3 regions of the Shewanella sp. SR1 genome follow, and region 2 is predicted to be linked to each of the others. Evidence: predicted binding sites of a transcription regulator. Region 2 holds the regulator's gene; each other region holds the start of a gene.
The links. Region 2 encodes sigma-54, which starts transcription at its own class of promoters, with help from an activator protein. Its sites were predicted from a motif close to GTTGGCACGNNNNTNGNNT; they were not measured.
Positions count from the first base shown of each region.

Region 1: flgB (flagellar basal body rod protein FlgB) is a predicted target of sigma-54. The motif match lies at 1,540-1,558, and genes of this name have one in related genera.
Region 3: KV201_RS07460 (flagellar assembly protein FlgT) is a predicted target of sigma-54. The motif match lies at 1,725-1,743, and genes of this name have one in related genera.

Region 1 is NZ_JAJAEF010000006.1:103,811-107,060, reverse strand. It holds gene KV201_RS07430 (chemotaxis protein CheV) at 1-508, shown strand, start outside; gene KV201_RS07425 (protein-glutamate O-methyltransferase CheR) at 608-1,447, shown strand; gene flgB (flagellar basal body rod protein FlgB) at 1,591-1,995, shown strand; gene flgC (flagellar basal body rod protein FlgC) at 1,998-2,414, shown strand; gene flgD (flagellar hook assembly protein FlgD) at 2,439-3,209, shown strand.
Region 2 is NZ_JAJAEF010000008.1:105,755-109,004, forward strand. It holds gene lptA (lipopolysaccharide transport periplasmic protein LptA) at 1-6, shown strand, start outside; gene lptB (LPS export ABC transporter ATP-binding protein) at 3-734, shown strand; gene KV201_RS09725 (RNA polymerase factor sigma-54) at 842-2,320, shown strand; gene hpf (ribosome hibernation promoting factor) at 2,349-2,636, shown strand; gene ptsN (PTS IIA-like nitrogen regulatory protein PtsN) at 2,639-3,082, shown strand; gene rapZ (RNase adapter RapZ) at 3,079-3,250, shown strand, end outside.
Region 3 is NZ_JAJAEF010000006.1:109,108-112,357, reverse strand. It holds gene KV201_RS07470 (DUF2947 domain-containing protein) at 1-105, opposite strand, end outside; tRNA gene KV201_RS07465 (tRNA-Arg) at 347-422, opposite strand; gene KV201_RS07460 (flagellar assembly protein FlgT) at 478-1,644, opposite strand; gene KV201_RS07455 (FlgO family outer membrane protein) at 1,924-2,556, shown strand; gene KV201_RS07450 (LPP20 family lipoprotein) at 2,553-3,002, shown strand; gene KV201_RS07445 (flagella synthesis protein FlgN) at 3,145-3,250, opposite strand, start outside.

The DNA of each region.
Region 1 (3,250 bases), on a different contig from region 2:
GATTGAAGGTGAATTGGTTGAAATTCTCGACGTAGAAAAAATCTTAGATGAGATTTCACCGGTTAAAACCGCTATCAGTGAAGAAGCCAATGAAAAGCTGACCCTCGACAGAACCCAGCATTACCATATTATGGTTATCGATGATTCTGCCGTGGCGCGTAAGCAAATTATTCGTTCACTCGAGTCATTGAACTTACAAATTGATACCGCTAAAGATGGTCGAGAAGCATTAGATAAGCTTAAAGAAATCGCCAAAGAAATGGACAATGTTGCCGATGAAATCCCTCTCATTATCTCAGACATTGAGATGCCTGAAATGGATGGTTATACCCTGACCGCTGAGATCCGAGATGATCCTAAGCTCAAGCATATTAAAGTGGTACTGCACACGTCGTTAAGTGGTGTATTCAATCAGGCAATGGTTCAAAAAGTGGGGGCCAATGACTTTATCGCTAAGTTTAATCCCGACGAACTGGCTGCTGCCGTGAATAAACACTTAAGTTTGTAAGTGCAGTAGTTAGTACCTAGATACGCTTTACGCTATAATCTCGACTTTATAACATGATGGTTTCGCACTGATTTTGGTGCTTGCTATAGGATTTAGGATGTGAATGTGCCAAATAAATCACTCGCTGAAGCTGAATATAATCAATTTAGGTTGTTCTTAGAGCAACACAGCGGCATCGTACTGGGTGAAAATAAGCAATATCTGGTGCGCAGTCGTCTTGCTCCTCTGATGGGGAAATATAACCTGCCATCCTTATCCGATGTGGTTAAGCATTCGATGAAGCCAACGGAGCGTGCGCTTCGGGCTGAAGTGATCGATGCTATGACGACCAATGAAACCCTTTGGTTTCGTGATCGTTATCCATTTGAGTTATTGCATAACGTTTTGTTACCTGAGTACAGTCGTTTAGGTCGTCCACTTAAGATTTGGTCGGCCGCGTGTTCGTCTGGGCAAGAACCCTATTCACTGGCGATGACGATTCTTGAGTATCAACAAAAGAAGCCTGGTGCGCTTGCGGGTAGTGCGTCAATTCAAGCCACGGATTTATCGCCTTCCATGTTGGAACGTTGCAAAAATGCTGAGTACGATAGTTTGGCATTAGCGCGCGGTTTATCCGAGGAGCGTAAGCGTCAGTTTTTTGATGCTTTGCCTTCAGGCAATATGAAGTTAAAGGATAATGTTAAGCGTTTAGTGAACTTTAGGGCACATAATCTGCTTGAGAGTTATAGCTTACTTGGTAAGTTCGACATTATTTTTTGCCGCAATGTGCTGATTTATTTTGCGCCTGAGGCAAAGGCAAAAATTTTGCGGCAATTCGCTGCCGCTCTTAATCCAAAAGGGATTCTATTTCTCGGTGCTTCTGAATCTATTGCTGGTTTAACGGATGAGTTTGACATGGTCCGTTGTAACCCTGGGATTTATTACCAGAAAAAGACTTAAGTCTGCTGCTTTAAAGAAAATTACCGACATTTGTCGGTAATTTTTTACCCATCACTTGCTCATCCCTATTGTTATTCTCATTATTCTCCTATGTTGGCACATGAATTGCTTTATTTCCGTGAGTAACACGAGGAGGCAATTTTATGGCGATCAATTTTGATAATGCACTGGGTGTGCATCAGTACACTCTCGGTATTAGAGCGCAGCGAGCTGAAGTCATTTCGAGCAATATCGCTAACGCCGATACGCCACATTATAAAGCCCGTGATGTAGATTTTTCTGCGGCAATGCAGGCCGCCCGTGGCCAACAACAGCAGCGTAATAGTCTTGAAATGCAAGAGACAGACAAGCATTTTGGTCTTGCTGAGTTGACTGGTCAATTTGTTAAGTTCCGCGTGCCAAATCAACCCGATACCGGTGATGGTAATACTGTTGATATCCAACAGGAACAATCGGCATTTATGCAAAATGCCCTTGAATATCAAATGTCGCTTGGTTTTTTAGACAGTAAGTTTAGTGGCATGAAGAAAGCGCTGAGAGGGGATTAATCATGAGTTTATTTAGCATATTTGATGTTGCTGGCTCGGGAATGTCGGCTCAATCGGTCAGGTTGAACACCACGGCGAGTAACATAGCTAACGCTGATTCCGTCTCGAGTAGCGTAGATAAGACCTATCGTTCCCGTCATCCTATTTTTGAAGCTGAAATGGCCAAAGCGCAAAGTCAGCAACAAGCCTCTCAAGGTGTTGCGGTAAAAGGCATTGTTGAAAGTGATAAACCACTACTAAAAGAATACTCGCCCGATCATCCGATGGCGGATGCGGACGGCTTTATTTATAAACCGAATGTTAATGTCATGGAAGAAATGGCAGATATGATTTCTGCTTCGCGCTCATATCAAATGAATGTTCAGGTCGCTGAAGCAGCTAAGTCTATGCTGCAACAAACACTTGGGATGGGTAAATAACATGTGTTACTTAGGAGGTAAGCTGTGAGCCTCATTAATCAAATTAACCAAGCATCGGCGCAGACGGCTCAAAATAAGAGTCAATCAAATGCTGTGACGACCAATTCATCAACCAGCTCAACGGGTAATCCGTTTCTTGATGGCATACGACTGCCAAAAGATTCGATAGTACCGGAAGCGAAAAGCCAACAGTTAACTCAAGATGACTTTTTCTCGTTATTAAGCCAACAGTTATCGATGCAGGACCCTTTTAAGCCCGTCGACAACGACCAAATGATTGCGCAGATGGCATCATTCTCGACGGTTGATGGTATTACTAAGTTGAATAATGAAATCGTTAATTTAAACGGTGTTATGACGTCGAGCCAAGCATTGCAGGCATCAGGACTTGTTGGTCGCAAGGTATTGATCCCAACCGATACAGGTAACATTTCAGCTGAAAGCCCAACAATAAAAGGTGTGATTAGCACGCCAGCTAAAATTCCTGAAGTTACTGTACGTGTTGAGGATGATAAAGGCCAAGTTGTGACCACCTTTAAAGTTGATGGCAGCAAGGGGGGCAATGTCGATGTCAACTGGGATGGCCTCGATAAAGATGGAAAACCTGTAACCGCAGGTAACTATTCGATCAAGGCGAGTGGGTTAGTGGATGGGAAATCCCAAGAATTGCCAGTCTCGACCTATGCTCATGTGACCAGTGTCTCTCTTGGTACGGCCAGTACTGGTGCCATTCTTAACTTGAGAGGCGGTATGGGCATCAAGTTAACCGATGTATTAGCTGTATCTGAAACCTAAGTTTGCCTAAAAGAATTTTTGCAGCATCCGAATTGGGCGTA
Region 2 (3,250 bases):
AAATGACCCAAATCACCCTAAGAGCACAAAATCTGGCGAAGAGTTATAAGAGTCGCCAAGTGGTTAAAGACGTCAGTCTGACGGTCAAAACCGGTCAAGTCGTTGGCCTACTCGGCCCGAACGGCGCGGGTAAAACTACCACCTTTTACATGGTCGTTGGTCTGGTTAAAAGCGATAAAGGCCACATCTTTATCGACGATGATGATTTAACCGCAGATCCTATGCACCTGCGCGCCCGCAAAGGCATAGGTTACTTGCCGCAGGAAGCCAGTATCTTTCGTAAACTGACCGTCCATGACAACATCATGGCCGTGCTGCAAACGCGTAAAGAATTAAAAAAAGAGCAAAGGGAAGAAGAGCTAGAGCATCTGCTCGAAGAGTTCCACATCACCCATATCCGTGACAGCCAAGGCATGTCATTGTCGGGCGGTGAACGTCGCCGTGTCGAAATTGCGCGGGCGTTAGCAGCAAATCCTAAGTTCATTTTGCTCGATGAACCCTTTGCTGGTGTCGATCCGATTTCGGTTATCGACATTAAAAAGATTATCGAACAGCTCAAAAGTCGTGGCCTTGGCGTGTTGATCACAGACCACAATGTCCGTGAGACATTAGATGTGTGTGAACATGCCTATATCGTGAGTCACGGAAACTTGATTGCCGAGGGAACACCCGCAGAGATCTTAGACAATCAGCAAGTTAGGGCTGTGTACTTAGGTGAACAATTCAGGCTATAGTTAATCAAGCGGAGCCAATGCAGGCAATTTATGCCACCATTGGACTCCACTCAAGATGATAACAAGCGACCTCATCCAACAATAATAACGTAGGGATCAGCGGTAACATGAAAGCGTCACTCCAGCTCAAACTGGGTCAACAGTTAACCATGACGCCACAATTACAACAGGCCATACGTCTGTTGCAACTGTCGTCATTAGAACTGCAGCAAGAGATCCAGCAAGCCTTAGATTCTAATCCCCTTCTCGAGCTGGAAGAGGATCAATTCGACGCCACTAAAGACCCTGTAAACCAAACGCTATCCGATACGGATTTCAGTGAATCTAGCACCCTGCCGCCAGAAAAAGACAGCTCCACCATAGACACGGCAGAGTCGCTCACGAAAGAGTCCATGCCCGACGAACTCCCCATGGACACCACATGGGATGAAGTGTTCACCGCCTCTCCCAATTCTGGCCCCGGCGGCAGTCGTGAAGACGATATGCCCTTCCAAGGTGAGACCAGTGAAGGCTTGTATGAACACTTAGAATGGCAAAAAAACCTCACGCCGTTTTCTGAAACCGATTTAGCCATTGCCACCGCCATTATTGATGCCATCGACGATCAAGGCTATCTCACCCAAAGCACTGACGAAATCCTCGAAGCCATGGGCAATTCTGAGGTTGAGCTCGACGAAGTCGAAGCTGTACTCAAGCGCATTCAACACTTTGATCCTATTGGTGTTGCCGCCCGCGATTTAAGCGAGTGCCTGTTGATCCAACTGTCGCATTTCGCCGCTGACACGCCCAACCTAGAAAACGCCCGCATGCTGATCAAAGATCATTTAGATCTGATCGCCGCCCGCGATTTTAGATTGTTGATGCGTAAGACTAAATTAAAAGAGGATGAGTTAAGAGACGGCATCGCGCTTATCCAAACCCTCAATCCCCGCCCAGGTTTATTGATTACGCCCAACGATGACGAATACGTCATCCCAGATGTGTCAGTGTCGAAGAAAAATGGCCGTTGGGTGGTTGAGCTTAATCCTGACTGCATGCCAAAAATCAATGTAAATCAACATTATGCTTCGATGGCGCGCAGCACTAAAAGCCAAGCCGATAGCCAATTTATTCGTGGTCATCTGCAAGAGGCTAAATGGTTTATCAAGAGTTTAGAGAGCCGTAATGATACCCTGTTGAAGGTGGCGAACTGTATCGTCCAATATCAGCAAGGTTTCTTTGAATACGGTGAAGAAGCCATGAAACCTATGGTGCTGAACGATATTGCCGAAGCGGTAGAAATGCATGAGTCGACCATCTCAAGGGTGACGACACAGAAATACATGCATACCCCTAAGGGACTTTTTGAACTAAAATACTTCTTCTCTAGCCACGTCGGTACTGACGATGGTGGGGAGTGCTCATCCACAGCAATCAGAGCCTTCATTAAGAAACTGGTTGCAGCGGAAAACCAGAAAAAACCATTAAGCGACAGTAAGATGGCACAACTTCTGGCAGAACAAGGGATCAACGTAGCCCGCAGAACCATTGCGAAGTACCGAGAGGCTATGCTCATTCCGCCTTCTAATCAGCGTAAAAGTTTATAACCTACAGTGGATATCGGAGGACGTTTCTATGCAAATAAACCTGAGTGGACACCATGTCGAAATTACCGAATCGTTACGTGCATATGTAGAAGAAAAGTTTTCAAAACTTGAACGCCATTTCGAACAGATCAATAATGTGCACGTTGTGCTCAATGTCGAGAAAATGCAACAGATTGCCGAAGCGAGAATAAATCTTATCGGTGGTGAAGTTTTTGCTACTTCAGAGCATGCTGACATGTATGCCGCTATAGACGCCCTGATTGACAAGCTTGATCGTCAGGTTATTAAACACAAAGAGAAGTTAACAAAACACTAATAATGGAACTTTGTACCATACTGCGGCCGGAGTGCACTACCTGCGCCACTCCGGGCAGCAAGAAAAAGGTACTGGAACTCATCAGCGACTTAGTCGCTGCCCAGTACCCGACCCTCTCATCTCAAGAGATATTCGAAAGCCTAGTGGCGCGCGAAAAGATGGGGAGCACAGGTATAGGTAACGGCATCGCCATTCCACATGGTCGACTAGCCGATATAGATCAGCCCATTGCCATACTCATTAAGTGTGAAGAGCCGATAGCATTCGATGCTATCGATAAGCAACCTGTTGATATTTTATTTGCACTACTGGTGCCTGCAGACCAATGTCAGCAGCACTTAAGTACCTTGTCTTGCATGGCCGAAAAGCTGAGCGACAAGCAAATATTAAAGCAATTACGCAAGACGCATGATGAAACGGAACTCTATCAGGTAATCACTGGATGAAACTGGTCATAGTGTCGGGCCGCTCAGGCTCAGGCAAATCTGTCGCCCTAAGGGTACTCGAAGATCTCGGCTATTATTGTGTCGATAACCTTCCCTTGCCCTTAATCGGCACTTTGCTTGAGCAACTCAAAGGCAGTAACGATCTCGTCGCCATTAGTGTCGACGTGC
Region 3 (3,250 bases), on a different contig from region 2:
TAACGGCAGGATATGCGCCTTGTCTTCGTCAGTTACAGGCAAGTCTTTGTGGTTGAAAATCCACTTACGGCGGTATTGTTCTAGCGGGATATAAGTGTTGGCCAAGCAAGCTCTCCTAGGTTGAGCCCTGAAGGCTCATCAAACATCAATGTGTCGGATTATACTGACTTAGCCAAGTTTAGGGAAATGGCGCAATGTGGCTATATCCTAGTATTGGATTTTATAGTAACGATTAAGAGAGCTGTTTTTTAAGGGGGATAGACAGAGGAAGCTGTAAATTGTGTTTCTGGAAATCATGCTTATCAGAAAACTCTTCAAGTGAAGTTGAAATCACATAAGCACTATCTGGTCTCCCCACAGGGACTCGAACCCCGATCGGCCGCTTAGGAGGCGGCTGCTCTATCCTGTTGAGCTATGAAGAGACGACAGTGATTATACTGGTTTTATCTCTGATTAAAAGGCTTATGATTTAGTTGCTTAAATCTTAAGCGCTATGTCGTTTATCTGCACATTGTAAGCTGCATTTTGGTCTAAAAGTACTGCTGTAGAGCTTTCTTCACTCACTTGTTCGATTTTTACCGTGGCTCGACTTTTGGTTGCGACGGCGCGCATTTCATTGAGTCGATCGGGTAGATTTTGCTGTAATACGACTTGGAATTTATCCCCGACACGAATGCCATGTTTACGGCCGAGATTTAAAATGATCCTGTCCGCTTGGCGGCTCACGACTTGGCCGAGTAAGGGTCTGCAATTGAGAGTACTGTCTAAATCATGGGTAGCCTGTTGCATTAACTTGGTAATATTTTTGCCATAGGATGATCGCCAGAATCTGTCCGTATTCGGGGCAATAATGGCTTGTTCTTCAAATTCCCATGGCGCTGATGTGCTGTAGCTTTTACTCCAGACTTCTTCGCCACTGATCCCATGATAAAGGCTAAGTTTGAACTGGAATTGCCTGAGTGGAGCTTCATCCCAAATTCCTAGGAAGGTTGGCTGCACTGGTTCCATTGAGATATCCATAATTTGTGGTTGGAGGATATATTGGCTGTCGGTAATTTCACTGAGCCAGCTTGGGAGTCGATAACTGCGAATATCCACTAGATCTTGTTTAATATCGAGCAGCTCTTTAGCGTGAGTGTGGCTAAAACCTGTGGAAGAGTAATCTTCTATAACACTGCCTAGTTTTTCGGAAATAACTTCTTCAAAACCGGAAAGCTGCCCATATCTGAGCTGAGTACGATCTTTGATTTGTGCTTGAGGAATTAAAATCGCAGCCTTTAATTGTCCATTTGGACACTGCTGCGTAGGATCATCATTTAGATCGAGTCGTAGGGACACATAAATTTTGTTTCCCTGGATTCGTTCGCTAACGAGTTGGATGCTGATGGCTTGGGCGTTGCGATTTATCGCGAAGTTATTCTGTGTAAGGTTTCCGTTAGAGGTTTGTTGTTCACTGGATATTTGAATGCCCGTGCTTAATGTAGCATAGCTAACGGCTTGATTAATCGCTTCTTCCCTTGCTTGAGCAGTATTACCATTGATAATAGTCGCTTCACCACTGGCTTCCATCCATTCGGCTCGAATAGGTAAAGACAGCAGTGCAAGGCTCAAAATGATGAGCGAAGCTGAACGTGGTATGTGCATCAATACAATCCTTATCGCTAAGCTATTGGCGAGCTTGCTAATCGAGCCAGTTTCCTGACACTTAACCTAATATACCGACAAAGCAAATTTCATGCCTGACTAACGAGAGTTTTCGATAAAGTTTCCATTGGCGCAGTCGATATACAGCGTATGAGCATAATATTGTCGGGCTGGAGCAATTTTGGTCCGAAGATTGCTGGCTTTTGTTACTCACAAAAATGAGACGCATAGAGTGTGAGTTATTTAATTGCCAGTACACCCACAGATGAGGTAAATCCAATGCTAAAGCGTGTGATTATTCCCTTAACATTACTGATGTTAGGTGGATGTGTGGCTAAATCGGTTACACCGCCCAAGCCGAGTTTAGTGGATGGCAATGGGTTGCCGCCAACGGCAGTGATCAACCATTTAGCACAGCGAATTGTGACAGAGCTCGTTAAGCAAAATGATGCTCTGCGTTCTGATCAACCAATTGTCGTCGCCACCCCAGTATTAGTGGGTGACATGAATGGCACAAATGCGTTGGCGCAGCAGTTACAGCAAGGATTAATGACGTCGCTCCATAGCTTTCAGTTTAATGTAGTGGATTTAAATTTAGCTGATGGCTTGAGAGTGACGGCTAATGGGGATTTTATTTTGACGCGAGATTGGCAACAATTGTCGAAAAATCTTCCCGTTGAGCATCTTGTTGTATCGACTATGAGCCCAGTTACCAATGGTATGGCGATCAATACTCGGATTGTGAACATAAGTAACAATCGTGTGGTATCGGCCTCTCAAACTTTTGTGACTCAAAAAGAGTTGGCAAACTACATGCAGCCTTCGGAGCAAATTGTGTCACAAAATGGCATCTTATATCGTCAGGCGAGTCCAGGCATGAATGAAGTCCGTGTTTTAGGAGATGGAAAATGAAACGCTACCTTTTAGTTATTGCGGCGCTAATGCTAACTGGCTGCGCTGCTAAAGATAGATATGTGCAATGGGAAGATGTGCCGCCGCCGAGTTTTCCTAAGTTAACGGCCATAGGATATGCGCCCTTAGCTACTCAACCGGCTAAAGAACAATCACAAAGAGTGTTGATGGCCATGCAAGCATCAAAAATTGTGGCCTATCGTGAATTAGCAGAACAAGTTTATGGGCAGAAAATAACGGCAAACAGCAGTGTCAGTGATTGGATGTTGACGGACGATAATGTTAAAGCGTCGGTTTCTGGCGTGATCCGTGGGGCGCGGGTCGTTAAGAGTTATCCGGCTGGCGATCATTATGTCACTGAGTTAGAACTGGATTTTTCACAGGTATGGGCGCTGTATCAACAACAGAGTCGTCCACAGCGAGTGAAAGAAGTCACGTATTTCTAGTCATTTCTACATGACTCTATTGAGCCGCGTACTATGCGAGTAGTTATGCGGCTTTTCTTTTTCTGCACAAGTATCAAAGTCTAATCTTTAATCAGAGCAGAGCTTAGAAGCGGGAAATACAGAGTAGGAATTGATGCGCCTGTTAGGCCTTTAAATCATTGCCTAAACTTGAGATAGTTGAGGTCTTGCCTTTATCGTTATACGTAAGGCTGGAGGCGTTTCTACTGGCTTGTAAAGCTTGAGCGAAG